One region of the Variovorax sp. 10N432 genome, then DNA from elsewhere that is predicted to be linked to it. Evidence: riboswitches for the same ligand, from Rfam matches in the RefSeq annotation. Region 1 holds a riboswitch; the other holds the start of a gene.
What was found. A riboswitch is a leader RNA that binds a small molecule or an ion and turns the genes downstream of it on or off. The one in region 1 is predicted to bind thiamine pyrophosphate.
Positions count from the first base shown of each region.

Region 2: linked by a shared signal. The riboswitch ahead of AC1DF3_RS01800 (purine-cytosine permease family protein) and the one ahead of thiC (phosphomethylpyrimidine synthase ThiC) in region 1 are both predicted to bind thiamine pyrophosphate.

Region 1 covers NZ_JBFTHX010000014.1:32,833-40,628, reverse strand. The annotation lists gene AC1DF3_RS17655 (HAD family hydrolase) at 1-350, opposite strand, end outside; gene thiC (phosphomethylpyrimidine synthase ThiC) at 393-2,273, opposite strand; TPP riboswitch at 2,356-2,461, opposite strand; gene AC1DF3_RS17645 (VTT domain-containing protein) at 2,489-3,454, opposite strand; gene AC1DF3_RS17640 (DUF3047 domain-containing protein) at 3,492-4,343, opposite strand; gene AC1DF3_RS17635 (YchJ family protein) at 4,564-5,004, opposite strand; gene AC1DF3_RS17630 (acyl-CoA dehydrogenase family protein) at 5,117-6,247, opposite strand; gene AC1DF3_RS17625 (pyridoxamine 5'-phosphate oxidase family protein) at 6,273-6,902, opposite strand; gene AC1DF3_RS17620 (glutamate carboxypeptidase) at 6,907-7,796, opposite strand, start outside.
Region 2 covers NZ_JBFTHX010000001.1:363,209-371,004, reverse strand. The annotation lists gene thiD (bifunctional hydroxymethylpyrimidine kinase/phosphomethylpyrimidine kinase) at 1-688, shown strand, start outside; gene AC1DF3_RS01800 (purine-cytosine permease family protein) at 633-1,970, opposite strand; TPP riboswitch at 2,042-2,151, opposite strand; gene AC1DF3_RS01795 (phosphatase PAP2 family protein) at 2,204-2,788, opposite strand; gene AC1DF3_RS01790 (NAD(P)/FAD-dependent oxidoreductase) at 2,870-3,934, opposite strand; gene fdxA (ferredoxin FdxA) at 3,892-4,221, opposite strand; gene AC1DF3_RS01780 (sulfate adenylyltransferase subunit 1) at 4,265-5,602, opposite strand; gene cysD (sulfate adenylyltransferase subunit CysD) at 5,602-6,555, opposite strand; gene AC1DF3_RS01770 (phosphoadenosine phosphosulfate reductase domain-containing protein) at 6,599-7,219, opposite strand; gene AC1DF3_RS01765 (DUF934 domain-containing protein) at 7,216-7,635, opposite strand; gene AC1DF3_RS01760 (nitrite/sulfite reductase) at 7,632-7,796, opposite strand, start outside.

The sequences.
Region 1 (7,796 bases):
CGATCGGCGCCCGAGGCGCAGGCAATGCGGCCGTCCAGCGCCGCGTGCAGCGCGCGCACCGCCAGGGCGGCGTTGGGAATCGCGAGCAGGTCACGTTCCAGCGCCTCGTTGCGGCGGCCGCGGAAGCCGTGCAGCCACTCGGGCGTGATCGCGAAGCCGGTCCTGGCCTCGATCAGCGCGGCTTCGTCCTTGACCGCCTTGCCGGTGAAGATCCGCATCGATTCCTCGGTGCTGATCGCCCAGCCGAGCTCGCCGAGCATCTCGGCGAGCACGCGGTTGGTGATGGGTTCGGAGTCGACCAGGACGCCGTCGCAGTCGAACAGGACGGCGTCGAAGGGAGGAGCTTTCATGGGAGCGATCGTAACAACGTCGCCCCCCGGAAGCATGACGACTCAGGCTGGTCGGATCGGAATGTAGATCTCGCCGCCGGCGGCCTTGAACTCGGCCGACTTGCCGGCCATGCCGTCCTCGACCGCGTCGGTCGCCTCGATGCCGCGCTGGGCGGCGTATTCGCGCACCTCCTGGGTGATCTTCATCGAGCAGAACTTGGGCCCGCACATCGAGCAGAAATGCGCCACCTTGCTGCTGTCCTTGGGCAGGGTCTCGTCGTGGAACTCGCGCGCGGTGTCGGGGTCGAGGCCGAGGTTGAACTGGTCCTGCCAGCGGAACTCGAAGCGCGCCTTCGACAGCGCGTCGTCGCGCGAACGCGCACCCGGGTGCCCCTTGGCCACGTCGGCCGCGTGCGCCGCGATCTTGTACGCGATGATCCCCTGCTTGACGTCGTCGCGGTCCGGCAGGCCCAAGTGCTCCTTCGGCGTGACGTAGCACAGCATCGCGGTGCCGGCCCAGCCGATCATCGCGGCGCCGATCGCGCTGGCGATGTGGTCGTAGCCCGGCGCGATGTCGATGGTCAGCGGGCCCAGGGTGTAGAACGGCGCCTCGTGGCAGTGCTTCAGCTGCTCGTCCATGTTGGCCTGGATCAGGTGCATCGGCACGTGGCCCGGGCCCTCGATCATGGTCTGGACGTCCTGCTTCCAGGCGATCTGCGTCAGCTCTCCCAGGGTGCGCAGCTCGGCGAACTGGGCTTCGTCGTTGGCGTCCGAGGCGCAGCCCGGGCGCAGGCCGTCGCCGAGCGAGAAGCTCACGTCGTAGGCCTTCATGATGTCGCAGATGTCCTCGAAGTGCGTGTAGAGGAAGCTCTCCTTGTGGTGCGAGATGCACCACTTGGCCATGATCGAGCCGCCGCGCGAGACGATGCCGGTGCGCCGATCCGCCGTGAGATGGATGAAAGGCAGCCGCAGCCCGGCGTGGATGGTGAAGTAGTCGACGCCCTGCTCGGCCTGCTCGATCAGCGTGTCGCGGTAGATTTCCCAGGTCAGGTCCTCGGCCACGCCGCCGACCTTCTCCAGCGCCTGGTAGATCGGCACCGTGCCGATCGGCACCGGGCTGTTGCGCACGATCCAGTCGCGCGTGGTGTGGATGTTGCGGCCGGTCGACAGGTCCATCACGTTGTCGGCGCCCCAGCGGATCGCCCACACCAGTTTCTCGACCTCTTCCTCGATGCTGGAGGTCACGGCGGAGTTGCCGATGTTGGCGTTGATCTTGACCTTGAAGTTGCGCCCGATCGCCATCGGCTCGACTTCCGGGTGGTTGATGTTGGCCGGGATGATGGCGCGGCCGCGCGCCACTTCGTCGCGCACGAACTCGGGCGTGATGATCTTCGGGATGCGGGCGCCCATCGGGTTGCCGGCCAGCCGCTTCTCGCGCGCCTCGTCGGCCATGTACTCGGCCATCCATTCGCGCCGGCCGTTCTCGCGCAGCGCCACATACTCCATCTCGGGCGTCACGATGCCGCGCCGGGCGTAGTGCATCTGCGTGACGTTGGCACCGGCCTTGGCGCGGCGCGGCGTGCGCTGCAGCGCGGCGGCGCCGGCGCGCAGCTCGGCGATGCGCTGGGCATCGCGGTCGGCATGGGTCGCGCCATCGTCCAGCGCGAGATGCAGGCGGCCCTCGTAGCGTTCGGTGTCGTTGCGTTCGGAGATCCACGCATCGCGCACGCCGGGCAGCCCGCGGCGGATGTCGATGTCGGCCGCCGGGTCGGTGTACGGGCCCGAGGTGTCGTAGAGAGACACCCGCTCGCCATTGGTCAGCGCCACTTCGCGCACCGGGACGCGCAAGTCGGGCCGGCTGCCGGCGATGGCGCCCTTGGTCGAGGCCGGGAAGGGCTCGCGCGTGAGCGTGAGCAGGGAAGCGAACTTGTCGCTGGCATTCATGCGGGGCACTCCTGTTCTTGAAAACAAAGGGTGCTCCGCGATGCCTCTGGACGGCATCGCTCCGGAAAAGGGAGTGGGGGTGCCGGGGAGTCGCAGCTCTTCTTACGCTGGTATGAACCAGATCAAGTTCGCGGGTTCGGCGGCTTGGCCATCTCAGCACGCATCTGCGTGCACCCCGGAGCGGGGCCGATTCTAGGTGCCTTGCGGCCCCGCAATCAAGCGGAGTGTGCCGCCGCCAGTGGCGGAACCGTCCGCATCGGCTCGGCGGCATGCAACGCCGCCCAGGCGTCCAGGCCGCCCGCCAGCACGCGCACCCGCGGCAGGCCCGCGCCCATCAGCACGCGCGCCGCCGCGATCGCCGTGGCGTCGTCGGGGCAATCGCAGAAGACGACCACTTCGCGGCCATCGGCAAAAGCCGAGAGCCGCTTCGGCAGCTGCTTCAGGCCGATGCCGATCGCGCCCGGGATCGCCCGAGCGTCGAGCGCGCGGGCCTCGTCCGAGCGGACGTCGATGACTGTCGGGCCGGCGCCCGCCGCCAGGGCCTCGCGCAAGGCTTCGACCTGGATGTGGACGATATCGTCGACCTGCTGCGCCAGCCGGCGTTGCCGCCAGCGCCAGCCGATGAAGGCCGCCAGCGCCAGCACGCCGATCGCCAGCGCGCCCAGGCCGATGTTGGAGATCACCGCGAGGACGTCCTGGATCGCTGCATGGAAGATCCGGCCCACGAACAGGCAAAGCAGGGTCCAGATCAGCGCGGCCACGGTTTCGTAGGCCAGGAACCGCAGGTTCGACATGCCAAGGGCGCCGGCCATCGGCGGCGCCACCACCGAGACACCGGGCACGAACTTGGCTGCGATCAGCGACCACCCGCCCCAGCGCCCGAGGATCGATTCGCTGCGTCGGACGCAGGAGTCGGGCGACAGCGAGATCCGGCACAGCAGCCGCATCACGCGGTAGCCCCAGCGGCGCCCGGCCAGGAACCAGACGCCGTCGCCGAGGATGTTGCCGAGCACCGCCGCCAGCACCACCGCGACCACGGACAGCTGCCCGCCGACCGTCAACCCGCCCGCCACGACCAGGAACGGCACGGCCGGTACCGGCGCCCCGAGGCGCGTCGCGAGCGTGGCGGCGAAGACCAGGGCGGCGCCCTGGCTGGCGAGGAGCGAGACGAAGTCGTTCATGGTTGTAGTGACGTGGAGGCCGGGGCCAGGTGAGCCGCTATTGGCCCTGAGCCGGCCGGTCGGCCGACGCTGGCGCGGGCGAGGCGGCCGCCGCGGCCGCCGGCGAGGGCGGATTGCCGCGGAGGTCGAGATCCGAGAAGTAGGCGATGCCGTGGCCGTGGGTGTTGTCGGCGTCGGCCGAGACCGCCACCGCCGTCACGTCGGGCCGGATGTCGCCGGCCTCTTCGCCGAAGGCACGGCGGTAGTCCGACAGCAGGTTGCGGCGCTCGGAGGTCCAGCTGCCCGGCTTGGCCGCGGCGCCGGATTCGAGCACCACCATGCGGATGCGCTTGGTGAAGGCGTTGTCGAACGCGTTGCCCTTGGCTTCCTTGTTGTCCCAGACGTAGCACAGGGTCTCGGTCGGCACCGCCTCGCCGGTGGCGCGGCGCGCCAGCGACAGACGGGTGCGCTCGCCGACGGACAGCCGGTCGGCCGGGAAATCGAAGAACACGCAGACCTTGGCCGCGCCATCGTCGCCGGAGCGCGTGCGCAGGTCGGCGCCCTCGACGAAAGACTCCACCCGCCAGCGCCAGGCCAGCGTGGCCTGCTCGTTGAGCTCCACTCGGGCGGGATGCACCAAGTTCCCGTAGGAGTTGTCGGCATCGACCTTGAGCACGCGCTGGCCGTCGAGCTGATCGACCTCGAAGCGGGTCGGCGACTTGTTGGGCAAGGTGGTGAAATGCCACGGCGCGGGCGGCTGGGCTCCGGTCGCGCCCGAGAAGGGCGTGAGCAGGTTCTTGTCCTGCGCGCGCGCGTCCGGCGCGGCCAAGAGCAGCGCGGCCACGGCCGGCAGCGCCATCGCGGCGCAAAGCCGCCCCCAATCCAGCGTGCGGTTCGTCCAGCTGCCCATGGTGCACCTCTTGGCCTGCGGCCGGTTGAGCGGATCGTCGCTGCGCCTTCGGCGCAACAATCACAGGGTACGGAGTGTGAGGCAGGAGCGGCGCAAGATAAATAGCCCGGAAGGAATCGCTCTGTCGCCGCAAGGGACACAATCCGTCGGGATTGCTACGAAATCAATAGCATCGATTCGAGTCCGGGTGCGGGCCGACGGACCTTTCCGACCAAATCCGTCAGTGAAGGTCGCCGTCGACGTAATACCAGCGATGGAGCCCCTCGTCATCCTCCTGGCGCACGAAGCGGCTGCGCTCGTGCAGCCGGCTCGCCTCGCCGGCGCCGTTGCGCTGGCGGGCGACGAACTCGACCTCCGCGTGGTCGGCATCCAGCACCGAGCGCGAGCGGACGTCCAGGCCCAGCCATTTCACGGCAGGCTCGAAGTCGATGCTCGCCGGTCGGGTCGAGGCGTGCCATGTGGCCAGCAGGTAGTCGGCGCGTTCGCGCACGAAGGCGGTGTAGCGCGAGCGCATCAGCGATTCGGCATCCGGTGCCGGCGTGTGCGCAAAATCGTCCACGTAGCGGCCGCAGCACTGCGTGTAGGCCAGGGGCAGCTCCCGCCGGTCGCGGCGCCCGCAGGGGCAGGGGACACGGGCGGGGCTGGAGGGGGATGCGGACATGAAAAAGGCGTGGGCGAGGGAAAGTTCCAGGGCGTATTGTGCAGAGCCCACCTGATCCGTTGAGGACAGAGCAAAAATTGCTGCGCAATTTCTTGGTCTGTCCCGCAAGGTCTCAGGCTAGCGCCCGCTGGATCAGCAGCTTCTGGATGTCAGAAGTGCCTTCGTAGATCTGGCACACGCGCACATCCCGGTAGATGCGCTCGAGCGGAAAATCGTTGACGTAGCCGTAGCCGCCCAGCGTCTGAATCGCGGCGCTGCAGACCCGCTCGGCCATCTCGCTGGCGAACAGCTTGGCCATCGCCGCCTCCTTGAGGCAGGGCCGGCCGGCGTCGCGCAGGGCGGCCGCATGCCAGATCAGCTGCCGAGCCGCCTCGAGCTGGGTGGCGCATTCGGCGAGCCGGAAGCCCACCGCCTGCTGGTCGAAGATGCTGCCGCCGAAGGCCTGGCGCTCCTTGGCATAGGCCAGCGCCACCTCGAACGCGCTGCGCGCCATGCCCACGCTCTGGGCGGCGATGCCGATGCGCCCGCCCTCCAGCGCGCCGAGCGCGATCTTGTAGCCCTCGCCTTCCTGGCCGATCAGGTTCTCCAGCGGGATGCGGCAGGCGTCGAAATTGATCTGCGCGGTGTCGCTCGAATGCTGGCCCAGCTTGTCTTCCAGCCGCGCCACGTTGTAGCCGGGCGCGTCGGTCGGCACGATGAAGGCGCTCATGCCGCGCTTGCCAGCGCCCTTGTCGGTGACCGCGATCACGATCGCGACCTGCCCGTTCTTGCCGCTGGTGATGAACTGCTTGACGCCGTCGATCACCCAGCCGTCGCCCTCCTTGCGCGCCGTGGTGCGCAAGGACGAGGCGTCGCTGCCGGCCTGCGGCTCGGTCAGGCAGAAGGCGCCGAGCATGCGGCCCTGCGCCAGCGGCTGCAGCCACTGCTTCTTCTGCTGCGCATTGCCGTAGCGCATCAGGATCGCGTTGACCGGGCAGTTGGTCACGCTGATCGCGGTGCTGGTGCCGCCGTCGCCGGCCGCGATTTCTTCCAGCACCAGCGCCAGCGTCAGGTAGTCGAGCCCGGCGCCGCCGTCTTCCTCGGGCACGCAGATGCCGTAGGCGCCGAGCGCCGCCAGGCCTTCGTGCGCGGCCTTGGGAAAGCTGTGGTCGCGGTCCCATTGCGGCGCGTGGGGCCAGAGCTCGGCTTGGGCGAAGGCGCGCACGGCGTCGCGGATGGCTTCCTGGTCGGGGGTCAGCAGCATGGTGGTGGCATTCGGTGAGAGGGAATCAGGGCGTGGGCTTGCGCTCTTGCGCAATCTGGTCGCGGTAGCGCGCAAGCATGTCGGCGGCGGGTTCGGGCGCCTCTGTGACACGAGTCTGGTCGTGAAGCATCTGGTTCAGGCTCGGCAGCACGCTGCGCGCCGGCCAGCTTGGAGTCTGCCAAAGATCCGAGCGCATGAAGGCCTTGGGACAGTGCAGATACGCTTCCTTCACCTGCACCTCGACGACCAGTCGCGGCCGCTGGCGCTCCTGCGCAAATGCATCGACGAAACCGGGTTCGTCGCGCAGGCGGGCGATGCCGTTGACGCGCAACGTCTCTTCCACGCCGGGGACCATGAAGAGCAGGCCGATTCGCGGGTCGGCCAGCAGGTTCTCAAGCGTGTCGAGCCGGTTGTTGCCGCCGCTGTCCGGCACCCACAGCGTGTTCGGGTCGGCGACCTTCACGAAGCCTGGAAGTCCGCCGCGCGGCGAAGCATCGAGCAATTGGCCCGGCGCACCCGCGCTGGCAATCACGCAGAACGGCGACAGCGCGACGAAACGCTGGCAATGCACGTCGAGTTGCGTGAGTTGCTTGCGCAGCGCCCGCTCGCCGGGCGCTGCATAGAGCGCGCGCAACTCATCGAGGGTGCGGATCATGGGCCTACTTGCCCTGGCCGAGGTCCATGATCAGCTTGCTGGCCATGTACAGCCGGCGCGGGATCGCGCTGCTGTCCACGTACTCGGCCTTGTCGCTGTGGTAGCCGAAGCCCGGCAGGCCCAGGCTTTCGATGACCGGCTTGCCCGCGAGCGCCGCATAGGCGGCGTCGGTGCCGCCGCCGGTGCGCTCGACGATGGCGAGCTCGCCACCGGCTTCCTTGTAGTAGCCCACCGCCTTGTCGACGAGCTTGCGGCCGCCCTCGCCCGCGTTGAAGGCCGGACGGCCGCGCGTGACGAGCACCTTGACCTCGGCCTCCGGCAGCTTCTTCTGCTGCGCCTTGTGCTCGAGCGTCTTCATCGCGGCATCGAAGTCCTCGTTCTTCGCGTAGCGCACGTCGGCATTCAGCGTGGCGCTGGCCGGGATGATGTTGGACACCGCGCCGGCCTTGCCGATGGTCCAGTTGAAGCGCAGGCCCTTGGCCTTGTCGTCGATGTCCATCGTGCGCAGCACCAGGTCGGAAGCTTCGACCAGCGAATTGACGCCGAGCTCCGGCGCCGCGCCGGCATGCGAGGCCCTGCCCGTGATGTTGACCTGGACGTAGGCGATGCCCGAGGTGCCGAGCGAGAGGTCTTCCTTGCCGGCGCCGGTGGGCTCGAACGACAGCACGTAGTCGGCCTTGGCGGCCTCTTCCTGGATCAGGTCGCGCGAGCCGAAGGAGCCCTTTTCCTCGTCGGTGTTGAACAGCACCGTGATCGTGCCGAAGTCCTTGAAGCCGCGGTCCTTGAGCAGCTTGAGCGTGTGCACGACGACCGCGTTGCCGCCCTTGTCGTCGGCGATGCCGGGGCCGTAGGCCTTGTCGCCTTCGACGCGGAACGGCGCCTTGGCGAGGATGC
Region 2 (7,796 bases), on a different contig from region 1:
CGTGTCGGGCATCCACGGCGTGCCGCCGGCCTTCCTGAAGGCGCAGATCCAGGCGGTGGTCGAGGACATCGGGGTCGACGCGGTCAAGCTCGGCATGCTGCATGCGCCCGAGATCGTCGAGGTGGTGGCCTGGGCCATCGACCACTACAAGCTGCCCAACGTGGTGCTCGATCCGGTCATGGTCGCCACCAGCGGCGACCGGCTGATCGCCGCCGAGACGGTGGCCGAGCTGGTGCGCGAACTGTTCCCGCGCGCGATCGTCGTCACGCCCAACCTCGACGAGGCGGCGCTGCTGATCGGCCATGCGATCGACGGGGTCGATGCGCTCGACGACGCGGCCACCGAACTGCTCGCCCTGGGTGCCAGGGCGGTGCTGCTCAAGGGCGGCCACCTGCCGGGCGACGACGTGGTCGACCTGCTGGCCGAGGCCGACGGCGAGCGGCTGCGGCTCTCTTCCAGCCGCATCGCGAGCCGCAATCTGCATGGCACGGGCTGCACGCTGTCGTCGGCGATCGCTGCCCACCTGGCGCTCGGCCATGCGCTGCCCGTGGCGGTGGAACGCGCCCGCGGCTATGTGGTCGCCGCCATGGCGGCGGGCGCGGACATGCAGGTCGGCGCCGGTCACGGTCCCCTCAACCACGGCTTTGCACCAGTGCCGAGCGTTCGCCTGCCTGTGCCGGGCGCGTGACCAGGGCCAACACGAAGGTCAGGGCCAGGGTCGGCAGCGCCGAGCCCCACTGCGGCGCCCAGGCGGCGCAGGCGTGGTAGACCGCGATGCCACCGATCCAGAGGCCGGCCGCCGCCGGGTCGACGCGGCGGCTGCCGAGCGGCACCGGCGCGTTGCCGGTGCCGAGCCGGCCGAGGATCACGCCGTAGAGCGGGACGAACACCGAACTCAGCAGCAGCAGGAAGGGTTCGAGCGTGTGCATCGGCAGCACCAGCGCGAAGCCGATGCAGACCGCGGCCAGCAGCAGGCCCCAGCGCCGCACGCTCCAGCGCGGCCGCAGGCTGTGGGCCGACACCGAGCCCGAGTAGACATCGCCGTAGGCGTTGTCGAGCTCGTCGATCAGGATCAGGCCGAGTGCGACCAGGCCGCCCTGGGCCAGCAGCAGGGCGGCGACCAGGTCGGTGCCGGGCTCGGCCACGCTCACGACCATCACGCCGAGCGCGTAGCACCAGATGTTGGCCAGCACATAGCCGATCCAGGTGCCGCTGAAGGCGCCGCCCAGGCCGCCCGCGCTGCGCTTGCCGTGGCGTGCGTAGTCGGCCACCAGCGGCAGCCACGAGACCGGCATGGCGATCACCAGGTCGAGCGCGCCGAACATGCCCATCGAGCCGTCGCCGGGGCGGGTCCAGAAGGCGTCCAGTCCTTTGGCGTGGAGCCGGGCCGCGAACTGCCAGCTCAGCCAGGCCAGCGAGAGCACCACCAGCGGCAGGCCGAAGCGGCTCACGAAGCGGCGCACCAGCTTGACCATCGAGCCGGCCAGCAAGGCCAGCAGCACGGCGCCCCACAGCAGCGTCGTCAGGACGGTGCCCAGCGGGCCGCCGAGCGACCAGCCGAAAGCCTGCGCGCCGATGGCCTGGGCGCCTTCGCGCATGATCACGAGTTCGAAGGTGGTCCAGCCGATGAGCTGCACGATGTTGAGCAGCACCGGGAGCCGCGCGAAGGCGCTGCCGTAGGTGGCGTTCATGAGGCCGGCGCTGGCCAGGCCGCTTTCGCAACCGACGCGGGCCGTCCAGGCCAGCAGGCCGGCGCCGATGCAGGAGCCCAGCACGATCGCCAGCATCGCGTCGCGGGTGCCGACCGCGGGCACCAGATAGGCGCCGATCTGCATCACCAGCAGGCCGACGCCCAGGCTGAACCAGAGCGCCATGTGGTCGCGCCACTGGAAGACGCGGTGCGATTCGCCAAGCGGCGTCAGCGCCTCGTTGGCCGCGGCCGAGGCCTGTTCATGGGTTGTGTTTGCCATCCATTTGCTCCATGCAAGTGTGTGGCAGGTGGGCGAGGCCGGCGACCCGACCGCCGCGCGAGAAAACGTGGCGGCCGCCGGACCAGCTTCCCTGCGCGAGGATTACCTCAGTCAGGTTCAAAGGGACTCTCTCAGCCGGCCTGCAACTGCGTGTTGCGGGCCGGCACCCCTAGCGTTGCTTCCGTCAGGCGAAGCAGGTCGATTGTAGAGCCGGCCGGGGCCGGCGGGCCCGCTCAGGCGGCGGGAGTGCCCGTGGGCTTTGCCGAGCGCGCATCGTCGCGGGCGATCAGCGGCAGGACGATGCGGCGCACGCCGATGGACAGCACCCAGAACAGCCCCGTGATCACGATCGCCAGCGCGAGCCCTGCGGCGATGTCGAACGGGAAATGGGCGCCGACGTAGATGCGGGCCCAGCCGGTGACCAGTGCGATCGCGAACACCGCGAGGCCAAGCGTTCGCAAGGCCGGGCGCAGACAGAGCACCAGTGCCAGCGTGAACATCACGCTCGCATGCGCGCTCGGCAGCGAACCCCTGGCGCCGTGGGCGATGTAGTTGGGGCTCAGGCCGGCGACGAAGGGCCTCGGGAGATTGAGAGCCTGGGCCAGCGCATGCGCGGCCAGCGCGGCGGCGCCGGCGGCGGCCAGGGTCGCCATCAGGTAGCCGCGTTGTGCGGGCTGCCGCCAGGCGGCCACGGCCAGCAGTGCGAGGCAGAGCCAGGAGGTTCCGTCGGCCAGCAGCGTCGCCAGCCAGAGGAACTGCGCGTCGGGCGCATGGCCCGCGCCGAGCCATTGGAAAAGAGAGATGTTGACGTCCTGCATGTCAGGCGATCCTAAGGCCAGCGGGTGTCCCCACCATGAACGGGGTGTTCACCTCAAGTTCAGGCATCGATCGGTTCTTTCTCAGTGGGCGACGCCGAGCAGCTGGTGCAGCCGCGTGCTGGTGGTGGTGTACTGCAGCGGGATCGACTTGTCGGGAAAAACGATCGCCGCCGCGCCCCAGGCCGCCAGCGTGGCCTCGTGGAAGCCGCAGACGATCAGCTTCTTCTTGCCGGGGTAGGTGTTGATGTCGCCGACGGCGAAGACCCCGCGCTCCTGGGTCTGGTACTTCTCGGTGTCGACCGGCAGCTGCTTGCGCTCGAGCGCCAGTCCCCAGTCGGCGATCGGCCCGAGCCGCGGCGAGATGCCCAGGCAGCCGATCAGGGTGTCGAAGAGCAGCACGACGGTCTGCGCGTCGGGCGTGGCGACCTGCAGATGGGCCGGATCGAAACCGACCGGCTGCCCGACCTGGAGGCGAAGGGCGCCGGCGGCGATGCGCTCGCGCACGGCCGCGACCGTGGCCTCCTCGGCCTGGAAGACGTCGCGGCGATGCAGCAGCGTGACCGCCTTGGCCAGCGGCAGCAGTGCCAGCGCGGTCTCCAGGGCGGCATCGTCGCCGCCGTGGACGATCACCGACTGGCCCGCAAAGCGCTCGAGGGCGTCGGGATGGTAGAAAAGCCGCGTGCCTTCAAGGCGGGCGATGCCTTCCACCGCGATGCGCCGCGGGACGAAGGCGCCGACGCCGGCGGCAATGAAGACCGTCTTGCAAAGGAAGGCGTTGCCGCGAGAGGTCCCGAGCAGCAGGCGGCCGTCCTCCTGGCGGGCCAGCGTCGCGACCTGCTCGTCGAAATGGATGCGCGGCTTGAACGGCGCGATCTGCCGCAGCAGGGATTCGGCCAGGCCGCTGCCGGTCGTGACCGGCGTGCCGGGGATGTCGTAGATCGGCTTGTCGCCGTACAGCGCCACACACTGGCCGCCCGCGCGCGGCAGGGCGTCGACGATGTGGCAGGAGATCTCGAGCAGGCCGAGCTGGAAGGCCTGGAACAGCCCGACCGGCCCCGCGCCGATGATCAGCGCATCGGTTTCGATGGGCGCAGCCGGCGTACTCAGCGCACCAACTCCCCGATCTTGTCGGTCTTGTCTTTCCACTCGTCGGCATCGGGCAGCGCGGGCTTGCGCTTGGTGATGCTCTTCCAGCCGTCGGCCAGCGCCAGTTCGGCGTTGAGCTTGATGAAGGCCAGCTGGTTGGCCGGCAGGTCTTCTTCGGCGTAGATCGCGTTCACCGGGCACTCGGGGATGCAGACCGCGCAGTCGATGCACTCGTCGGGATCGATGACCAGCATGTTCGGCCCTTCACGGAAGCAGTCGACCGGACAGACGTCGACGCAATCGGTGTATTTGCAGCGGATGCAGGATTCGGAGACGACGTGGGTCATTTTCTTGGCAAGCGGAAGGGAATGATCGGGAAAACCCCGAATTTTAGGCCTTTGTGGCGGCAGGGCGCACCAGCACCGCAGCGGAGGTGCGGTGCGAGGCGGTATCGACCAGGATCAGCGAGCCCAAGGTGCGCGACTGGGTGAAGGGCAGCACGGCCAGCGGCTGCTGCAGCGACAGCACCACGTCGCCGATGGCGTTGGCTTCGAGCTTGTCGGTCGGCTCGGCGTCCAGCGTCGTGATGTTCACGCGGTCGATGATGCGCGCCACCTTGGCCTTGACCCAGCGGTGGCCCTGCAGCGCCCAGTAGACCCGGCCGGCCACCAGCGGCTCGTCGTCGAGCCAGGCCACCGTGGCGGTGATCTCGCGCACCGGCTCGAAGGCGTCGGGGGCCAGCAGCCAGTCGCCGCGCGAGACGTCGAGTTCGCGGTCGAGCACGATGCCGGCGCTGTGGCCGGCATGCACGGCCTTGGGCTCGCGCGTGTGGCTCAGCACCTGGGCCACGGTGGCGTGCTGGTTGCTCGGCAGCACGGCGATGCGCTGGCCGGGCTCGATGTGGCCACTGGCGACCCGGCCCCAGAACACGCGGCGGCCGCGCGAGGTGTCGGCCGAGGCCGAGAACTTCTCGACCCATTGCACCGGGAAGGCGAAGGGCACGGCCTCGTCCTGCGCGGTGACCGGCAGCTGCTCGAGCAGTTCGAGCAGGCTCGGGCCCTTGTAGCCGGCCCAGTCGGGGTGGCGCGACGCCACGTTCCAGCCCTTGAGCGCGGAGATCGGCACGGTGGCGGCGACCTGCACGCCGGCGGCTTCGGCGAAATTCGCGAGCGCCTCCGAGATGCGTTCGAAAGCCAGCTCGGCATCGTCGATCGCATCGAGCTTGTTGACCGCGAAGACGATCGACTGCACGCGCAGCAGATGGCACAGCAGGGTATGGCGGCGGGTCTGCGGCAGCAGTTCGCGCTTGACGACTTCGCCGTCGCCCACTTCGCCGGCCCAGGCCAGCTTGGTGGCGTCGACCAGCACCACGGCGGCGTCGGCGCTCGATGCGGCCGTGACCATGTTGCGCGTGTACTGCTCGTGGCCCGGCGCGTCGCCGATCACGAACTTGCGATGGGCGGTCGAGAAGTAGCGGTAGGCGACGTCGATCGTGATGCCTTGCTCGCGCTCGGCCGACAAGCCGTCGGTCAGCAGCGCCAGGTCGGTCTCGCCGCCGCGTTGCACGCCGGCCAGCTGGTCCTGCAGCACGGTCTTGCTGTCGACCAGCAGGCGGCCGATGAGGGTGCTCTTGCCGTCGTCGACGCTGCCGCAGGTGATGAAGCGCAGGGCGGCGCCGGTCTCGGCTTGCTGGGCGGAGGCCGCCGGAATCGAAGTTGCGGCGGTCATCAGAAGTACCCGTCCTTTTTACGTTTTTCCATGGAAGCTTCGGAGGTCTTGTCGTCCATCCGCGTCGCGCCGCGTTCGCTGACATCGGCCGCCAGCGTCTCGACCACGACGTCGCCGGCATCGGCCGCCAGGCTGTCGACAGGGCAGGTGCAGGTGATGTCGCCGACGGTGCGGAAGCGCACGTCGCGCACTTCGACCTGCTCGCCATCGCGCGGCGGCGTGAGCTCGGTGACGGGCACCAGCAGGCCGCGGCGCTCGACGACTTCGCGCTTGTGGGTGTAGTAGATCGAGGGCAGGGCGATGTGCTCGCGCTCGATGTACTGCCAGACGTCGAGTTCGGTCCAGTTCGAGATCGGGAAGACGCGGAAATGCTCGCCCGGCGCGAGGCGCGTGTTGAACAGCGTCCACAGCTCGGGCCGCTGGTCCTTGGGCTGCCATTGGCCGAAGCTGTCGCGGTGCGAAAAGATGCGCTCCTTGGCGCGCGCCTTTTCCTCGTCGCGGCGGGCGCCGCCGATCAGCGCGTCGAAGCGGAATTCCTCGATCGCCTCGAGCAGGGTCACCGACTGGTGCACGTTGCGCGATTCGCCCGGGTGGGCGAGGCGCACCGTGCCGCGCTTCATCGAATCCTCGACATTGCGCACGATCAGCTCGGCACCCAGTTCCTTGGCGCGTTGATCGCGGAAGGCCGTCACTTCAGGGAAGTTGTGGCCGGTGTCGATCATCAGCAGCGGATACGGAATGCGGCCGGCGCCGAAGGCCTTCTCGGCGCACTTCAGCAGTACCAGCGAATCCTTGCCGCCCGAGAACAGCAGGGTCGGCCGCTCGAAGGAGGCCGCGACCTCGCGCAGGATGAAGATGGTTTCTTCTTCCAGGGCGTCGAGCTGGGTGTTGGACAGGTGGGCCAGCGTCTGTGCGGTCGACAGCAGCAGGTCGGGTTCGGTTCGGGCGTTCATCGGGTGCGATCTTGAATGCGGGGAATCGGTGCGGCGTTGGCGTTCAGTGCGCGAGATGCAGTCCGCACTCGCGGTTGTCTTCGCCCTTGGTCGGGTCCACGTAGTCGAAGTTGTTGGGGAGGCCGTGCGCTTCGCAGTAGGCGTACAGGTCCTTCGACGACCAGTGCAGCAGCGGCGCGACCTTGATCAGGCCGTCCGGATTGACGCTGACCGGGTCCATCTGCGCGCGCACGGCCGTGTCAGTGGCCCGCAGCGCGGTGAACCAGACCTTCGGCGCGGTCTCGCGCAGGGCGCGGGCGAAAGGCTCCAGCTTGACCTCTTCCGTGAAGGCGGCGTGGCGCGGATCGTCGAGCGCCGGCGTCGGGCCCTCCACCGCTTCGCGATGCGCCCGGGAGCGGCGCGGCAGGTAGATGTGCAGGTCCAGGCCCAGCTGCTTCGTCACTTCGTCGGCGAAGCGGTAGGTGGCCTCGGTGTTGTAGCCGTTGTCCATCCAGACCACCGGCACATCGGGTTTCGCGCGCGTGACCATGTGCAGGATCACGGCCTCGAAGGGTCGGAAATTGGTGGTGACGATGGTCGGCTGGCCGAGCCCGATGGCCCAGTCCACCAGCCCCTCGGCGTTGCGGCCGAGTTCGGTGTTGATGCGTGCGAGGTCGATGCTCATGCCGAGGGCTCCGATGCGGTCTCGGGTGCCGCGACGAAGTGCGGCGCGGCCTGCACCGCGTCGCCCTGGTAGAAGGCGGCGAAGCGGTCGAACTGGCGCTGGGCGGCCGACGCATCGACGCCTTCCTTGAGCACGGCGCTCGAGAAGCCGGTGCGCTGCATCTGCACCAGCTGGTCGATCAGCACGTCGCCGGTGGCGCGGATGTCGCCCTTGAAGCCCAGGCGGCGGCGCAGCAGGAAGGCCTGGCTGTAGGCGCGGCCGTCGGTGAATTTCGGGAAGTCGAGATCGATGCGCTCGACGTCGTCCAGGCAGACCTCGATCGCCAGCGGATCGGCGTCGTTGGGAAGCTGGAGCACGGTCGGGTCGCCGTTGTCGACATGGTCCTCGGCGGCGATCAGGGTCAGGGTGCGGTTCATGCGGCCACCTCGACCTTGAAGCGGGCGCCGTTGGCGGCGGCCTTGAAGGGTTCGATGCCGACCCGGCGCAGTGCGTCGATGAAGGTCTCGCCGGCTTCGCGGGTGTCGCGGTAGGTGTTGAGCACGGCCTCGATCACGTCGGGCACTTCGGCCGCCGAGAA